4 regions of the Paenibacillus sp. JCM 9796 genome follow, and region 4 is predicted to be linked to each of the others. Evidence: riboswitches for the same ligand, from Rfam matches in the RefSeq annotation. Region 4 holds a riboswitch; each other region holds the start of a gene.
The links. A riboswitch is a leader RNA that binds a small molecule or an ion and turns the genes downstream of it on or off. The one in region 4 is predicted to bind cyclic di-GMP.
Positions count from the first base shown of each region.

Region 1: linked by a shared signal. The riboswitch ahead of ACZ439_RS10740 (EAL domain-containing protein) and the one ahead of ACZ439_RS00485 (GspE/PulE family protein) in region 4 are both predicted to bind cyclic di-GMP.
Region 2: linked by a shared signal. The riboswitch ahead of ACZ439_RS09550 (response regulator) and the one ahead of ACZ439_RS00485 (GspE/PulE family protein) in region 4 are both predicted to bind cyclic di-GMP.
Region 3: linked by a shared signal. The riboswitch ahead of ACZ439_RS13655 (PilZ domain-containing protein) and the one ahead of ACZ439_RS00485 (GspE/PulE family protein) in region 4 are both predicted to bind cyclic di-GMP.

Region 1 covers NZ_AP043723.1:2,251,005-2,255,683, reverse strand. The annotation lists gene ACZ439_RS10740 (EAL domain-containing protein) at 1-2,655, opposite strand, end outside; cyclic di-GMP riboswitch class I at 2,750-2,836, opposite strand; gene mreB (rod shape-determining protein) at 3,014-4,081, shown strand; gene ACZ439_RS10730 (LLM class flavin-dependent oxidoreductase) at 4,367-4,679, opposite strand, start outside.
Region 2 covers NZ_AP043723.1:2,003,434-2,008,112, reverse strand. The annotation lists gene ACZ439_RS09570 (F510_1955 family glycosylhydrolase) at 1-663, shown strand, start outside; gene resA (thiol-disulfide oxidoreductase ResA) at 672-1,193, shown strand; gene ACZ439_RS09560 (class I SAM-dependent methyltransferase) at 1,229-1,819, shown strand; gene ACZ439_RS09555 (urease accessory protein UreH domain-containing protein) at 2,004-2,747, shown strand; cyclic di-GMP riboswitch class I at 2,996-3,081, shown strand; gene ACZ439_RS09550 (response regulator) at 3,174-3,887, shown strand; gene ACZ439_RS09545 (hypothetical protein) at 4,127-4,679, shown strand, end outside.
Region 3 covers NZ_AP043723.1:2,822,337-2,827,015, reverse strand. The annotation lists gene ychF (redox-regulated ATPase YchF) at 1-824, opposite strand, end outside; gene ACZ439_RS13660 (peptidoglycan recognition protein family protein) at 961-1,677, opposite strand; gene ACZ439_RS13655 (PilZ domain-containing protein) at 1,820-2,527, opposite strand; cyclic di-GMP riboswitch class I at 2,620-2,712, opposite strand; gene tadA (tRNA adenosine(34) deaminase TadA) at 3,089-3,526, shown strand; tRNA gene ACZ439_RS13645 (tRNA-Pro) at 3,585-3,661, shown strand; partial or broken gene ACZ439_RS13640 (amidase family protein) at 3,772-3,945, shown strand; gene ACZ439_RS13635 (LiaI-LiaF-like domain-containing protein) at 4,031-4,679, opposite strand, start outside.
Region 4 covers NZ_AP043723.1:98,162-102,840, forward strand. The annotation lists gene ACZ439_RS00485 (GspE/PulE family protein) at 1-1,456, opposite strand, end outside; cyclic di-GMP riboswitch class II at 1,537-1,618, opposite strand; gene ACZ439_RS00490 (metal-dependent hydrolase) at 1,700-1,909, opposite strand; gene ACZ439_RS00495 (lysophospholipid acyltransferase family protein) at 2,074-3,018, opposite strand; gene ACZ439_RS00500 (GNAT family N-acetyltransferase) at 3,049-3,819, opposite strand; gene ACZ439_RS00505 (LrgB family protein) at 3,976-4,668, opposite strand; gene ACZ439_RS00510 (CidA/LrgA family protein) at 4,655-4,679, opposite strand, start outside.

The DNA of each region.
Region 1 (4,679 bases), 2.2 Mb from region 4:
GATCGGAAACTTTTTTAAATAGCTGAGCGAAGAATAGCCCGTCCCGAAGTCATCCATGGATATTTTGACGCCCAACCTTTTGATCTCATGTAATATCGACAGCACATATTCCATATGATGCATACTGAGGTTCTCCGTAATTTCCAGCTCCAGATATTGCGGCTTCAGTCCGGATTCCCGCAGTACCCGGGGGATGAGCTCGACAAGGTTTTGTTCCCGGAATTGTCTGACGGACAGGTTGACGGAAACGGAAAATGGCGGATATCCGGCATCCTGCCAAGCTTTATTTTGCGCGCAAGCCGTATATAAAACCCACTCTCCGATCGGATTGATCAGCCCCGTCTCTTCAGCCAGAGGAATAAAATCGGTCGGAGGAATCCAGCCGCGTTCCGCATGTCTCCAGCGAATCAAGGCTTCCAGCCCGCTGAACGTTCCTGACCTTACATTCATTCTGGGCTGATAGTAAAGCTCGAATTCGCCATGATCCAACGCTTTACGCATCATGGTTTCCAGCGTCATTTGATTGCAGGAAGCCTCATCCATTTCGGACGTATAAAATTGATACATGTTCTTGCCCTTGTCTTTGGCGGCATACATCGCTTGATCGGCATTCTTAAGAAGCGTTTCCTGATCTTCCCCGTCGTCCGGATACATGCTGATTCCGATACTGGGGGTGATGAACACTTCGTGACCGCTAATCAGGATAGGAGCGGTAAACAGATCAAGCATGCTTTGCGCGGCTTGGGCGGCTTGTTCACGGGTCATGTTCGGGAATACCGCAGTAAATTCGTCTCCGCCCATACGAGAGAGGAAATCATTGCTTTCGATGCTGCCTTTCAGCCTTTCCGCGACTTGCTGCAGCAGAAGGTCGCCGTTCCGATGTCCAAGGGTATCGTTAATCACTTTAAAACGATCAAAATCAATAAAAAGGATGGCTGCCGTCTGCCCGTTACGTTTACTCTGCTCTAACGAAACTTCCAATTCCTGATTGAACAGCACCCGGTTGGGAAGGCCTGTTAAATGGTCGTAATAGGCAAGATGCTGAATTTCACGAAACATGTAGTGAAGTCTCTCGGCCATGATCCGGTAATTCGCAATGAGAATCGTAATTTCGGTCAATAGGCTGCTGGGCCAATGAACGGCGTTTTTCTCCAATATTTTATTGGGTAAGTCCGTTGTCGTATGCGCTAACCGAATGATCGGCCTTACGATCGAACGGCTGATGAAGAAGGACGTAATGATTGCGATCAGTCCGCAAATCAACAGGATCGTAAGTGTTTTGATATAGGACTTGTACAATCCGTTCTGATAAGGCGCAAACGACGATTCCACGATGACGGTCCAGTCCCCAAGGCCTGATAACGGCGTGATCTTGATGTATGACGAGTTTCCCCACCGTTTCATCGGATTTTTGATATTTTTGGGGAGCCAATAGTAGAAGCCGTCCTTCAAGTCGTGAATCTCGCCGTCTTTTTTCCAGTCATATTCCTGCATAACGGCATTCGCGGAACGGGTGCTGGCGATCACGTGCCGGTTGCGGTCCACGATGGTAACATGGATGTTCGTATATGTTGTGAGTGCTTGAATTCTTTGGCTAATATAACCGAGATCCAGGGCCCCGCCGGCAATGCCCTGGAACTGCCGGCCGCTCATGATCGGAGCGCTGATATTTACGACGGGTTCGGACACGCCGCCTCTTCCAGCGAAAACATCGGAAATGACAAGCTGTAAGCTTTCTTTGTTTTGCATAAAGTACAGCCTGTCCGAGAAGTTCAAACCGAGCGTAGGTTGGCCGTTCATATTATGTAAGGGATAGAAGGTTACGGTTGTTCCTGCAGCATTGGTGATGAACATATTATGAAAATCAGGAAAAATTTGTTTAAAATGAGCAGTAAGCCTCTGCAGAGCCTCTGCATCGTTCAGATCAGTTTCAGCCGCGAGATTGGAAAATTGCTCGACAGCCGACACATGAACGTTTCTCCAGTTGCTGATATCGTTCTCAATGATTTCCGATTGGCGTTCCGCCGCTTCCTGAATCGCCGCATCGGTTTTCTTAATCTCCTCTCGGCTCACCATGATCATGACAAGCAGCAGGGGAAAGACGATTAAGGCGACAAAAATGTTAAAAAGAATATCGTACAAAGAACGGGACGTTTTTTTGGAGGTTCGACCGGTCCCCATGGGAGCCCTCAAATAAGTGAGGATAAGGCTTGCAATCAAAGCATTTAAAATACTGTTGACAGCATCCTTAAGCATAACTGTCAACGTAGCCGTAGCGTCCATCTGCAATCCATAATGATAGGATAACCAGATCATCGGCATGCCCAGCAGGATCCAGAACAACGCGACCAGGAAGACGAAGTTGCTGATCTTCTGCCGGTAGAAGAGGCCGACGAATATCGTCTCTGCAATAAAGACCAGCATAGCATACGGATGATTCCATAAAATTAAGGTAGCGCTGCTTGCGAGAATAGACCCGATCAATCCCCATTTAAATCCATAGAGCTTCATGATGAGCCATACAAAGATGCTGCCGAATATAAAGTCGACTCCATAAAATAGAGACAGGTTCATGATGTTTCCCAAACAAGCTAAGACCAGCAACAGGACCAGGTAAAAGAATGAAACGACAGGTGAAGAAGTTCTTGTAAACAAAATAGCTGCTCCCATCCACGATAGTTTTGATCCATACCTTGTGAATGACAAACCGCCCACTAAGCAAAAAACACTACCGAAAGGTAGTGTCTTAAATTGCAACCCAGCCATCATCGCAGAAACTGCGGAAGACCTGTGGCTTTGCGTCCCCGCCTTTCGAACGAGTTTGCCGTAGGTATTTAGTTCTATATCATTTAAAAATAAACGATCTGTCGTATTTTGTCAAAAATATTTGAAGATTTTCACGATTTTTGCTAGTTCCCCCTCAAATTTGCAAGTGAAGCAGAATACTATAGAAGATCCGGCTGATCCACCTCCAAATCGCGCATCGGGTTTCCAATAAAGGAGGAGAAGTTTCATGTTTAAACGATTTGACAAGTTATACGGTATTGACTTAGGAACGTCAAACACGGTGATCTTCGAGCAGGGTAAAGGCATCGTGCTGAGCGAACCGTCTGTAGTCGCCTTTCATCAAAGCACCGGCGAATTGCTGGCCGTAGGCGCGGAGGCGCAAGCGATGATCGGACGAGCTCCCGCTCATGTCGACATCACCTATCCCTTGAGGAATGGCGTCATCGCCAATTTCGATCTGACCAGCAGCATGCTTCAGCATTTTATCAAAAAAATACAAGGCCGCTCGTCTTTGCTGCGAAGCTCTCAAGTATATATTTCCGTGCCTTGCGGCATTACCAATGTGCAAAAGCGGGCCGTTGAAGAAACGATCGTCCATAAGGGAGCCAAACGGGCGATTGCGGTCGAGGAACCGCTGGCTGCTGCGCTCGGGGCAGGACTTCCGATTGACGAGCCGATCGGTCATTTGGTGCTCGATATTGGCGGAGGCAGCTGTCAAGTGGCCATCTTGTCGCTCGGGGGCATTGTGGCCAGCCATACGGTGAACCGGGCGGGGATGTCTCTTGACCTAGATATTATGGATTATGTGAAACGGCAGTACAACCTGGAGATCGGGGAACGAACGGCCGAAGAAATCAAGAAACAAATCGGAACGGCCCGTGCTTCCTCCGAAGAACGTACTCTCGGCATTAAGGGGCGGGATGTGATTAACGGATTGCCCCGTTCGATCCAGTTGAGCTCCCGGGAAATATACACGGTGGTGGATGATTTCCTGCAGCTGCTGGTCGAAGCTATTCGCGCGACGTTGGAGCGGTGCCCGCCCGAGCTTGCCGGGGATGTGGTGGAGCAGGGGATTCTGCTGTGCGGAGGCGGCGCTCTGCTGGAAGGAATTGATGAACGGATCCGCGAGGAGACCGGGGTTCCCGTACATATTGCCGAGCATCCGCTTGAATGTACCGCTCTCGGCACCGGCATGATGCTCGGCGCGCACAACAGCAAGCGCGTACCGGCGTGGCGGGAGGCCAAACCGGAATCGGCGGTGCAGCAGGATGCGGGCCAGCAAGCCGAAATGTAAGGAAGCTGTGAACAGTCCATGGGGCGGCTGCCGGTCGGCGGCAACACGATCGTCCGCATCCATGACAAGGAAATGACCTGCGTTATTCACAGGCTTATACACATTACTAACAGGCTATCTCATCTTCCTGTGCATAGGTTTTAGTACATTCATTAACATATCCACAACCGAGGTTATACACAGGTTAAAAGAGAGTCGGTTATCCCGGGCGGAAGTCGCCGGGACCGGATAGATCGAGCAAGCGACCGTTCCCGGTCTGTATCGGGGAGCGGTCGCTTGTTCGGTTCATGGCGTCTGCGGAAGCCCGAAGGCGTCGGCCAGCAGACGGTAGGAGTGTACGCGTGCGCCGAAGTTGTGAATCGGGGAGACGATCATCAGTTCATCGGTGCCGTACCGCTCGGCAAAATCGAGCAGTTGGGCCTTGACGCGGTCGGGCGTGCCTACGAAGCGGCGCTCACGGGCCCCGCGAATGCGCAGCAGGTCGTATTCCGTATACGGATAGTCCATAGCCGTCTGTACGGAAGGGAAGGCATGCTGGTCGAGGCCGCTGCCCAAGCGAAGGAAGAACAGATCCGAGCTTGTCGCCAACCGGTTCGCT
Region 2 (4,679 bases), 1.9 Mb from region 4:
GGTTTTTATAGCAGCGGGCATCCGGCACAGGGTTCGAATAAAAGGAATCCTTTTGGAATTGTAAAAAGTTCAGATGAAGGTAAAAGCTTTGAAATCCTGGATTTGTATGGGGAAATTGATTTTCATTTAATGAGTGCAAGTTACAAGACGCACACCATTTACGCAGTTAACCCGGAGCCGAACTCTAGGTTAACAACAACGGGATTATATTATTCCAAAGACGATGCAAAGACATGGAACAAAAGCGAAATGACTGGAATAGATGTTGAACTGTCCGAACTGACATCTTTAGCTGTTCACCCGTCCGATGATTCAATCGTTGCAGTTGGAACGACAAAAGCGTTGTATGTATCCAAAGATTCAGGCAACCAATTCGAAAAAATAGCCGATCTACAGGTAACTTCTCTTACCTTTGGTATGGAAGGAAATATAATCGTTGGCAGCTACAAACAAAAAGGGGTTATTTATCAAATGGATCTGCAACAGAAACAGTTGGTTGAGGTGAATATTCCAGATCTTGTTGAAGATGCAGCATCGTATATTGCACAGAACCCAACGAATACCAAAGAACTTGTTTTCGCCACTTTTAATCTGGATGTATATATATCCTTGGATGAAGGGATGAACTGGAGGAAAATTGCGGATAAAGGAAAAGGGGTTTAAGAATAACAGTGAAACGTAATCGAAGATGGATTCAAATTGTTGTATTGTCGGTCGTATTGGTAATTGGAGCTTATACAATTGGATCAGCGTTATTTAGATCAGATTCTTCCGTAAAAATTGGCTCAAAAGCCCCCGAGTTTAAGCTTTTTGGTTTGGATCAACAGGTTCATCAATTAGCAGACTATGAAGGGAAAGCACTGGTAATCAATTTTTGGGGTACGTTTTGTCCGCCATGTGTGAACGAGATGCCGGCTCTGCAAAAACAATATGATCAATGGAAAGACGACAATGTGGTAGTGCTTGGCATTAACTTAAGTGAAAGCCGGGTTACAGTACAAAGTTTTATTGATCGATACGCGATTACGTTTCCGATCATTATCGACAACGACAACGAAATCCGAAACAAATATAATGTTATGTCTTATCCCACGACGTTTTTCGTAGATTCATCTGGCGTGATCAAAGATAAATTTATTGGTGAGATGAAAGAACAAGATATCCTCATCCGGATAAATCGATTATTACAATAATTGCTTCGTGAGCAGTTTATGATCAGGAGGCTGCAATGGATAAATTATTCAACAAATATTATGATCGGTTGATGCAGCCGCTAGAAACAAAAATATTCGGCCGGATAAGAAAACAGCTTCTTTCTAAGGCGAAAGGAAAAGTGCTGGAAATTGGCTCAGGTACGGGTATTAACTTTTTGTACTATGAGTTTGCAGATCAAGTCATTGCAATAGAGCCAGATCCAATGATGTTGGAGCAATCCCTAATTAAAGCACGTGAAGCTACAGTTCCGATCGAAGTGGTACCGGGAGATGCCCAAAAACTACCGTATCCAACCAATTCGTTCGATTCAATCGTTGGAACACTAGTATTATGTACGATACCTGACCCGGCGAAAGCTCTGGCCGAAATCCATAGAGTATGCAAGCCTGAAGGAACGATTTTAATTTTTGAACACGTAAGGTTAAATCATCTGGTCCTTGGTAAAATACAAGACTGGTTAACGCCCGTTTGGAAACGATTATGTGTTGGTTGTCATTTAAACCGCAATACACTTGAAACCGTTGAACAAGCAGGTTTCAGAGTGGTGCAAACGACGTCGATGTGTAGGGAACTGTTCCTAGTAATTGAAGCAAGAATAAAATAAATTGGAAATGTGAGACTGCGGTGAACGATAAAGCGGCAGTTATTCTGGAAATAAAATAGACTGCTTTTATGTATCCGCGAAACACTACGTTATGTAGTTTATAATAGATGCTTGTCAAGGTTCGATGTGTGATGAAAGCATAACTGCCAAATCTATTTAACGGATTTTGGGGGGTGAATAGTTAATGTACTCCTTTTTTAGTAAAATTAGCGCCTTCCTTAGCGAACCATTCGTTAACGCGGCGAACACTGATATCGCCTTTCTTGCGGCGCTGTTTCTCGGTTTTGTTGGTTCGGTTGCTCCTTGTCAAATGTCAGCGAACGTTGCGGCTATTACTTACTTTGGGCAGCGTCAAGCGCAAGCAAGGTTGTCGTGGCCCGAAACGTTCATGTATTTATTAGGGAAGATGATTGTATTCAGTATTTTCGGTGCTTTGTTTTGGTTTTTCGGTCAAAAGATATCCACTGACATGATCCCTTTATATTCTTTTGCAAGAAAGCTGCTTGGGCCGTTATTGATTTTAATCGGATTGTTTTTGCTTGGCTGGATTCGGCTTCCTTTTCAACTTGGGGCTCGAGTGGCAGGATTTTTTGAAAAATTGGCCGATCGAACCGGAGGAAGGAGCGGAGCCTTTCTAATGGGGATTGCATTTTCGCTAGGATTTTGTCCAACAATGTTTGTTTTGTTCTTCGGTTCGCTTATGCCTTTGGCATTGCAATCAACATATGGCGTAGTGTTGCCATCTGTTTTTGCAATCGGTACCGCAATGCCGTTTTTACTAATTGCCGGGTTTGCTGTAGGTTTCGGGTTAGATCGAGTCATTGTTAAGCGTGCCAAAAGGTGGGGGTTGTGGATACAAAAACTTGCGGGTGTGTTATTTATAGTGCTGGGCATAAGCGATACCTTGACATATTGGACTCTAATGTAAATCATGGGAGGTGCCAACGGAAAAATAATGCAGAGTGAGAGCCACGAGTAGTTGATTAGACCTATTGTGTGATCAAGAAATTTTTCGCGAACTTACAATTTGTGACGCTTCTATAGTTTATCCTGTATCATTCGATATGAAATGATATAGAATCGACAAATATCAACACATTTAAACACGTGGGACTTAGGGCGGTGCCAGAAAAATAAAAATTATGGTATTATAAGGCTATGATTTGGAAGAAATAATAGGAAAAATGGCAAACCAGATCGAAAGGCTGGGACGCAAAGCCACGGGTCTTCTGCACTATTGCAATGATCGCCGGGTTACCCTCACAAATCTCACATCTACGAAAAACTAGACACGGCCGTTTGAGGGTACGTGTCTTTTTGTCGTGATTCTAGAATGAATACGAGGTGATGATATATGGAGGAGCGTGTACGCTATGCTGCAAAAGTTGAAGAAGTCATGCGCTGGCAAGAAAGCAGGATACAAGTATTGCTGGTGGACAGCGACCCCGTATGGCAACAACGGTTGACGGCGTTGATCGATGCTGAGCCGGATATGAGTATATCTCATATTGCAACAAACAAAGAATCGGCTATTCGAGCCAGTATGCAATTGGATTTAGACGTAATGATTCATGACCCGGTGTTACATTCGTCGCAACAGGATGGATTGGATACAATTGCCGAAGTGTTGAAGATCAAATCACTGCCAATCATTATCTTGACTTCACTCTACCAGCCCGAGATCATTGTGGATGCAATGCTGGCCGGAGCGATCAATTATATTACCAAGATCAATTATGTGGATGTCGCAAGTGCCGTCAGGGAAGCGTATCAAGGGCAATCCTCCCTTCACGCCGATGTTGCATCCATCATCCGTAATGAAATTGGACTTGTTAAGCGAAGGGAATTGCATCGAATGCTGACTCCTACTGAAAAAGAAATCTTGCAGTTGATCGGTTGGGGCTATACACAACCGGTAGTTAGAGAATTGCTCGGAATCACGTCTAACACAATGAAGACGCATGTTCGCAATATCATTCGCAAATTCGACGTATCTTCCATTCGCGAAGCAGCGGAAAAAGCGAAACGTAGGCGCTTGTACGATCAACTAGATCGCATCACCTGTTAGCGATTCGTTTCCGATTCGAGCCGTTTCGCGATGGTTTGACAACCAATGATCTGTTGGTATGAGGGAAAAATCACCCTCCTCTTTCGAATGTATTATTGGTAAAATGTGGACAAATGCAGGTATCTACAGAGGAATTTTATTACCAAGTTTGTAGGAGGTGAGAATCAAAAATTGACTTAAGTTGCGAAAAATGGCATCCTTACTGCTTCCTCCACTTTACTAGAGAAGGGACGATGATAATGAAAACGGAGCGTGAACAACCTATAATCATGACGATTAACAGGCAGGCTGGCGGAACAATTTCAGGCAGCATGCACAGCAAGGAGGGAATTGTGATGACGCTGACCCAGCACCCCGTCCCCTATGAGAAAGTAGAATTATGGCTGAAGTCTTACAAGGACTGGAAGGCGAGACTGAAGTACATGCAGTCAGAACTGTCCTACATCCCTGAATTAACGCGTACGCTACAAATGGTTGCGGCTCACAGCAGCGGCAGAAAACAGGAAACGGTTTTACGGACGGTTATACGACGTATCGAAATCACCGAACATGAAATCCCGTTGCTGCTATCCAGAATCGGTTTGATCGACTATGCTTTCTCGGCTCTCACCCCGGAAGAAAGCTTGTTCATTCGGTTACGATATATGGATCAACTGGCGCTTTCAGACGCCATGAGCCGCCTAGCACTTTCCCGCCGCGCGTACTTCTACCTTCGAAAGCGAACATTGCACAAAATCTATATGAAAATCAAAGATCGGGCGGTTTTGTTGGATTTGGATTCGTCCCAAAATG
Region 3 (4,679 bases), 2.7 Mb from region 4:
GCACGGATCAATCGGTTCAACCCGGATTCGGCAAGGCCCAGCTCCTCCAGAAACATCTGCTTGTCCTCGCCTTCCAGCTCAGCGATCTCCGATTCCACCTTCGCGCTGATCGGAACCACTTCCGCGCCTTCGAGCGCCGCGTATTCGCGCACTTTCTGCACATACGGATTGCCGTCCGTGTCCGCAACCTCCGCCTCACTGACATTCGCCGCATACAACACCGGCTTCATCGTCAGCAGGTGCAGGTCGCGGATCAGCAAGCGCTCCTCATCACTCAGCTCGACGCTGCGCGCCGGCTTATCGTTGTAGAGCGCCTCCTTAATGCGTTCCAGACACTCGACTTCCTGCGCATATTTTTTGTCGCCGCCCTTCATGTTCTTCCGGGAGCGATCGATTCTTTTGTCCACCGAATCCACGTCCGCCAAAATCAGTTCCAGGTTGATCGTCTCGATATCGCTGATCGGGTCGACCGTTCCGGAAACGTGCGTAATGTTCTCGTCTTGGAAACAGCGTACGACATGCACGATGGCGTCCACCTCGCGGATGTGGGCAAGGAACTTATTGCCGAGTCCCTCGCCTTGGCTTGCGCCCTTGACCAATCCGGCAATATCGACGAATTCGAACGCCGTAGGCACGATGCGATTCGGCACGACGATTTCCGCCAAGCGGGTCAAGCGCTCATCCGGCACCTCCACTACGCCGACATTCGGATCGATCGTGCAGAACGGATAGTTAGCCGACTCCGCACCGGCCTGTGTAATGGCGTTAAACAACGTAGATTTACCGACATTCGGCAAACCGACGATTCCACAAGAAAGACTCATATATAAACAGCTCCTTATGCTCTGAACGGAATTTCAAATCCTGACATTATATTATATCCCAAAAGTAGGCCCCGTGTCATCTCCCTATGGGAAAAACCCTCCTTCCATTCGGAAAGAGGGCATGGTGACGGGCGCGTTACTGCGGCGGCTGCCCCGAAATACGGCGAAGCTCATTGGCCAGCCTGTGGAACTCCGCCTTGGCCGCCTGATCTTCTGCCGTGAAATAGGAGGCTGATAGAAAGCCGATGATCTTGTTCGCATCCTCCGCGCTAATTCGTGTCTGCGGTTCCGGCGCGGGCTCCGTCACAAGGCTGGCCCGGTACTCGTTCACAACGTCCTGAACGAAGCTCTGGAACGTCTTGCCGAGCAGCCGCAGCGGCTCCTGCGGATCGCTTCTCCTTGCCGGATCCAGCATATAGTGCCCGACGATATCGGTAGCCGGGTTTAGTCCGTACCGGTAACAAGCATACGCAAGGACCCATACGTACCGCTTGTAAGATTCCGTCAAGCTGATCCTGCCTCCGTAACAAAGCTCCACCGCGCCCGCCGCGTCGTTAGCGTCGTCGCCGTAACGCGCGTTATCGGTCGTTACGTTGTACACGACGTGATAGGCAATCTCAGCCGGTCCGGTCAGGAACGGTATGCACTCGATGATCTGTTTATCGTCCACAAACAGATGCGCGGAAGATGACATTTCATTGCGGGTATTTTCAAAATAAGACACATTCGCTGCGGCCGTTGACCCCGGATTTCCCGTATCGTGGGCCACCATAAACCGGCAGCGGGCTAACGCCGTCTTCGGACGCCGCTGGCTCGGCCCCGTCAAATAGCGTGGAATGATCTCATATTTCATAACAAAAGCCACCGTGCTCACCACCCTGCGGACATTTCGGAAGGTCTCGGGCGCTGGGGTCCCCAGCCGATCCGACGAGAATCCTTGCCTTACGATCAGCATATGCGAGCGCCCTGCAAGAAGTCCGTGGCATTGCCGGCCTCTATTTGAATATACGTTTGTTAAAATCGTCCCGTTTCGAACTGAAATGGTTTTCCACTTGCTTTTTCAACACAAACGCCCGCAGCGCATTGGCTTTGTCCGTTGGCATGTCGATGTAACGCGCTCCGTAATAGATTACGGTTTCTCCCGGATCCAACCGTATGATCTCGACTTGGCACGGCATCTCGAAGCCCAGGTCCAGCCGAACGTCGGCCATAGCATGCTTGCTTAACTCAATATCGCTCGGCAAAATAAACCCGAGCCCGCTGATGCTAATATTTCGAACCTCCAGCGCGACATGCTCCTTCAACAGTTGGAGCTCCGCATTCGGTTCGCGGATCGAGAGCAGGTGTCCGTCATGTTTGACGTCGACCCGCGGGTTCTCCCGCTTCTCGGCGAACCGGCTCCGATTCTGAGGGGGGTTGATAACCATCAGCGCTCCTTGATCTTTAGCTACGACCGTCGATTGGAACGTATAGATTCCGCCGGGTGAATAGACCGTTAATTTAACCGTATCCCCAAGCTCGAACGCCTTGTATTCCGAAATCTCAACTTCAAGAATATCACCCTCGGCATAAGTCAAAATGCCGGTCGAAACGAAATCCCGCTTCTCCACCGCCACCCGGCTGTTCAGCAGTATTCCGCTTGGGCTTCTATACGTTTCGTGGGTAAACTCGTAGGATATTTTTTCACTCGTAACGGACTTCATCACCTTCGTTACCACCTTTCGCTCTCATGTCGTCGTAAAAAATAAGCTGCATCTCAACATGCGAGACTACAGTCTGTTCACCGGTGCGCCCAATCGGCGGCCAGGCTGTCGTCATCCTCAATAAAGAAGATCTTAGACCCTAAGCTTTGCGTCCTTGCCTTTCGACAAGTTTGTCAAAAAAATGAATGATAACGACTATTTAACTAAACTTCACATCACCGAACTTGGGTACATATGCCCACATCTTGATCTCATTATAGGTGTTTCCTAAATCCCCTTCAAGAATATTCACACTTTTCACAAAAAATTAACAGCGCTTTTCCGTAAAAAAATTATTCACATGTTAACCGTTCTGTGGATAACTTATATATCCACACCCGGACTTGCCCTAAAAGCGCGATTTACCTACAATGGGGATAAGAAATTAATCCTCTTTATCCACATACTTATCCACAGCATGTGAGTAAGAATGCTTGTTCGTTTTTCTTACCCGCAATCGACGAATGACTAATGATGAATGAGGTGTAACGATTGATAGCCATAGAAGAACACGAGTATTTTATGCGGGCGGCAATCGAAGAAGCGCGGAAAGCCGAAGCGATCCGCGAAGTGCCGATCGGAGCGGTCATTGTTCGCGGCAGCGACATTATCGGCCGCGGTCATAACGTTCGGGAAACGGCCAAAGATCCGCTTGCCCACGCCGAACTGATCGCGATTAAACAAGCGAGCGAACAGCTGGACGCCTGGCGGTTGCTGGAATGCCGGCTTTATGTGACCCTTGAGCCGTGTCCGATGTGCGCCGGAGCGATCGTCCAGGCGCGAATTCCGCAAGTGATTTACGCATCCCCGGACCCAAAGGCCGGCTGCGCGGGGACGCTGATGAACCTGCTGCAGGAAGATAGATTTAACCATCGCGTCGACGTGATTCAAGGCGTTCTGCAGGAAGAATGCAGTTCCATGCTCACCCAATTTTTCCGTAGATTAAGGGGGAAGACGTAACCTAATTCCCTTTACAACGCCTATTTACCCATGCTAAAATATAATCGTTTCAGAAGTTCGAGACGTGGCTCAGCTTGGTAGAGCGCTTGGTTCGGGACCAAGAGGTCGCAGGTTCAAATCCTGTCGTCTCGACCATCCTATATGAACTACGAATTGCGGCGTAAACCGCAATTTTTTTATGCCCAAATTCCGATATCCCTCTCTTCTCCCGTTGTTTTCCCTCTCTCCCTTCAGTCTATTTTGTTAGCCCGTTCTCCGGCTTCCCGGCTATCACTGTACCGGCCGGTTATACGACGGATGGCTTGGGGGTCGGCATCGAATTTTTGGGCCGCGCCTTCGATGAAGCAACCTTGATTAAACTGGCCTACGCTTATGAACAGGGCACCCATCACCGGAAGCCTCCCGTTCTGGTTCCTTAAGGCCAGGGTCCTAAATAAAATCCCCTTCGTGCCGCTCTATTTCATACATAGCAGCCCGAAGGGGATTATTCCATATTTTCGACTCTTAGCCAGGGTTCGATTCGTTATTTGGGCCCTGCACTTCAACCTGCACGTCCTGCGGTAGCACTAACGTAACAGACATCTCCGGGTAGACCGAATTCAGGCCGCGGTAGACCGGAGGACGCTTCACCTGCACATACATCGTGTCGCCAACCGTTCGCACCGTGTAGAATTGCTCCTTGTCGACCGTCGGACGGTCTCCTTCCTGTACGCGGGTTCGGTAGGTGCCGAACAGGTGCATGGAACGCTCCGCCGTTTTGTCGATGCGAACCGGTTCGCCGGATGTTTGCACGACCAGCTTTTGGATGGCCGGATTTACCGGTTCCTGCAGTTCGGGCAAATCCGCCGTGACCTCGACTTCGCCTACGAGTTTGCATACTTCATCCGTCACCCCGAGACCGGTCAGCATCGTAAACATGAAACAGCCGGCGAACAACACCCCGACGAACAGGACGCTCATCCAATCATACCGGATGACCTCGCTCTCTTTCTTGGCGATGAACACATACGCGAGGATCTCCAGGCCAAGCAGCACAAGGACAATCGGCCACCAGCGGATGAAGCTGGTGAATGCGCCAAGTCCCTGCCATTGCGATAAGAACAGGAGGACTCCGAAGCCGATCAGCGTGAGCCCCATCGACAACGTGCCTACG
Region 4 (4,679 bases):
GGCCGCATTCTGCGCAGCCTTGGCCCTTCTTCAACGTTCGCGCCTCAAAACCGTGAGCCTCGAACAGCTTCCGTTCATCCTCGGACGGCGAATACGCGACGGAACACGAAGGACAAACTCGCCTCACCAAGCGCTGAGCGACGATGCTGTTGACCGACGAAGAGACGAGGAACGGTTCGACGCCCATATCGATCAGCCGGGTGATGGCGTTCACGGCACTGTTCGTATGCAGCGTACTCAACACCATATGACCGGTCATCGCGGCGCGGACAGCGATCTCCGCCGTTTCCACATCGCGGATTTCCCCGATCATGACGATGTTCGGATCTTGACGAAGAATCGCCCGCAGTCCCCTGGCGAAACTTAAACCGGTTACCGGATTGACCTGAACCTGGTTAATGCCTTGCAGCTGATACTCCACCGGATCCTCAATCGTAATGATGTTGACGTCCTCATGATTAAGCCTCGACAAAGCGGAATACAGCGTGGTCGTCTTCCCGCTTCCCGTCGGCCCCGTAATCAGTACGACACCGTGCGCGCCTTGAATCCCTTTCATAAACAATCCCAAGTTATGCTCCGAAAGCCCGAGCTTCTCGATATCCGTAAGGGCGCTGCCGAGGTCGAGCACCCGCATCACGACCTTCTCGCCGTGAATAGTCGGGAGCGTGGAGATCCGAATATCGACCTTCCGGAATTCAATATCCATCTCCACCCGGCCATCCTGCGGCAGACGTCGTTCGGCGACGTTCAAGTTCGCCATGATCTTGACCCTGGCAATAATGACGCTCTGCATGTGAGGCGGCAGTGAACGCTCCGTACGCATAACGCCGTCCACCCTGTACCTGATGCGAAGACTGTCTTCCTGCGGATCAATGTGAATGTCGCTGGCGCCGATCTGAACCGCTTGAATTATAATCTGATTCACGGTCTTGACAACCGGCGAATCGTCGTCTTCCCGGGTCTGCGGCCTCGCTTCCTCGATCTCCCGGTTCTGCAGGATTTGACTGATCTGCTCGACCGATTCCTGCAAGCCGTAATAACGCTTGATCGCCCGCTGCAGCTCGTCCCGAGCCGCAATAGTCGGTTCGATGCGAAGTCCCGTGCTCATGCGCAGCTCGTCGATGGCGAAATAATCGAGCGGGTCGGCCATCGCCAGAATCAGCTTGTTGCCTTCCGTACGCACCGGGAGCACTTGATGCTGTTCGGCAAGCCGCTGAGGAATAAGATTGATGACCTTCGGATCGATCTTTTGGCGATATAACTGGATGTGAGGGATGCCCAGCTGGAACTCGAGCACTTCGATCAATTGCTGTTCGGTGATGTAGTTGCGGTTAATAAGAAATTCGCCGAGCCGCATCTTCGTTTCCCGCTGTTCCTGCAGAGCCGTCGACAGCTGCTCTGGAGTCAACAGCCCCGCCTCCACGAGCAGGTCGCCGATCCGTTTCCGTAGAGCCACTACGCGTTCCCCCCCGATCCGAATATGTACCCAAGCCCCAAACGATAAAGTCCTTGAAAACAAAAACAACCCGACTTCAAAAAGTCAGGTCGGTTGCGCTAGTTGCTCACAGCTGTCCAAGCGCCCACATGAAGACAGCCGTTCATCGCATCATCTGAAGAAATAATATGAAAATCATGCCCTATCTACTATTATTTAAGCACAATTCATACGAAGTCGTCAATGAAAAATAGACCTTAAAACCTATAATTTCGTCATAATTCGACAAATATAATTCGAGAAACCTACCGCGGCAAATATCCAGGCCAGCAACAGGCCGACATGCGCCCACACCCCGAACGTCCAGGCGATCGGCAGCGCCAATACTAGCGGCCAAACGAACAGCGCCGGCAGCGAATGCGTTACGCCGCGATGCACCCGAATATAGGTCGAGTAACCGCGAACTCTCGCCAATGTATCGAAATCCGGCCGCTTGCGAACCGACCATCGTCGCCGTCAGCATCGCTTGAAACAAAACCGGATCAGCGGACACCTCCGGATGTAGCATGGCCAAGCCCGTCAGCGTCGTCCCGAATAACAGATGGCTACCCGTATCCATCTCGGACACCCCCTGCCGTTTAGGCGGAATGCGTTTCTTTCCCTGCGTCTTGTTCCGCTTCGGTACGGCATTCCTGCTCCCACCGTTCCTGAGCGTTAAACCAATAAAACCATTGCGCCGGATGTTCGCGTATCACGCGTTCCATGAACCGATTCAACAAACGGGTCGCCTCGGAACGGGTGGAACGGCTGAAAGACGAGGATAAGTGAAGCGCCGGTTCAAACGTTAACCGGTGAACAAACCCGCGATCCCGCCGCCCGTAGAACGGAACAAGCGGCGCCTGCTGTTCGATGGCCAGCGTCGAAGCGCCTTGCGGCGTCCGGGTCTGCTTGCCGAAAAACCGTGAGGGCGGGAATGTCGGACGCCAGAAATCGCCTAACAAAAATACGATGCCTCCGTTATGAAGATGCTTCTTCAGTTTACGAAGCAGCTCCAATGACGGCGTTCGATCATAATCAAGCCCGGGACAACCAAGCGCTTGAAATTTTAAATAGAACGGTCTTAGCTCCTCGCTGCCTGCAGTCGCAACCGTCAAGCAATCGTACTTCTGACATAGATACCAATAGTAGTAAAAAAAGTTGCCGCAATGCGGCGTATACACGATCGCACCTCGGCCCAGGCGGAGCGCTTCTTCCAAGCAGGCTTCGCCTTCTACCCGGAAACGTCCGGTTCCGCCGGCCGGCAGACGGTAGGATTCAATCGCTATTTCGTAGAGGGCAAAGACGACATTCTCATAATAACGATAACGAACGCTCTTCAGATCCCGCACCTTGCGATCGGGCAGCAGCTCAAGCATATTGCTCAGGATCCGCTGCCGCAGCCGGACGCCGCCAAGCATATACAAGAGCAGCGCCGCAGCGCGGCAAACGGCAACCATTATACCGAGCGGTACCCGGCCTGTGAATCGAGCGATACGTTGTAACTTTCGTTCGTCCCCGGTGACTTTCGCGATCCATTCATACAAACCGTTGACGCCTCCTCCGCATATAAACGTTTATCTAGACATAAACCGCTTTTGATACCGTTTCGTCACACGGTCCTTCTCCAGAACGATGAAGAAGTCTACCGTATCGAACAACGCATCGTAAGCCGGCTCGCCGCCGATTTCGGCGCCCAGCCATTGATAACCTTTCATCAGCGGCGGCAGCTTGCGGAAAATATCTTTATCGCTCAGCTCGCTCTCAATGAGCTGCAGTCCGGCGATCCGATGGGAGTCCAGCGGCCGGACGCCGAATCGGTCGGTGATGACTTGCTTTCGCCGCAGCAGCGTATACATTTCGTTCACGTCGGCGATCGTTGTCAGATGCATGCTGGCACAGCCGATCATATAGCGATAGTCGTTAAGCGTCATATAATCGGCGATCCCTTCCCACAACAGCTGAATCGCCCGCCCGCCGCGATAAGCGGGATCGATGCAGCTGCGGCCGAGCTCGAGCGTTTGGCTTTTGGAAGTGTGGAACCCGGACAGATCGAACTCTGTCTCCGAATAAAAGCCAATATGACGGACCGCCCTTTGGCCCGGCAGCAGCCTGTACGTGCCGACGACCTCATCCGTATCGACGTTCTTCACGATCAAATGATCGCAATAGGCATCGTACGCATCTTGTTCCAGACCGCTATCCGTGCGCAGCCGCATGTTTTTTTCCTCTTCTACGAAAACCCGGTACCTAAGACGCAATGCTTGTTCCACTTCGCCGTCGCCTGCCGCCAGTCTAACGGTCAGCCTGGAGGGATCTAATGACGTTTGAGTAGCCGTTGGGATCATCGAGAACACGCCTCTCTACAGGTAAGTTGCCTTACACTCTTAGGTTAGCAGACGTTTATTAAGAAGACGTTTGGCGGTTGTAAAGCTTTTGTAAGGATTCGTCAGGCTGTCCATAACAAATAACGGAGCCGCATCTAATGCGACTCCGCTGTTACTTTAACTCAACCATATATAAATGGGGATAAACAATACGCTTGTCAAGATAGCAGCCGCCCCCATCGCAAATCCGCTGATACTGCCGGCCAGCTCCGAATCGCGAATAATTCTCGCCGTGCCGATCCCATGCGCGGCCGTTCCCATCGCCGTGCCGATCGAGATGTCGTCGCGAACGCCGGCCCACCTGAGTAAGGACGGTCCGAGCACGCTGCCGATTAATCCGGTGAGCACCGTCAGCACCGCCGTCAGCTCAGGCAGCCCGCCCGCTTGCTTGGATATTTCCAGAGCGACGGGCGACGTCACCGACTTCGGCATCATCGTCACGATCAACTCGCGGCTGCCGCCGAGTCCCCAAGCAAGGGCAGCGGACAGCAGCAGAGCGCTGATCGAGCCGACGGTAATGCCTGTGGCGATCGGGAGCAGCATGCTTTTGATTTTGCGCGCGTTTTTATATAAAGGAACCCCTAACGCCACGGTAGCCGGTCCCAGCAGAAATACGATGAAATCCGCCCCTTGACGGTAGGATTCATAAGGGACATGAAGCAGCAGCAGAACGGCAACGATGAGGACGGAGCATACAAGCAGCGGATGCAGCGCCCCCCACCGTTTGTGAATTTGCAGAGCCAGCGCGTAGGCTACGACCGTAAGCGTCAGGCCGAATACGGGTTGTTCCGTAAAGTCAGCGAGCGTCATTCGTTTTGTTC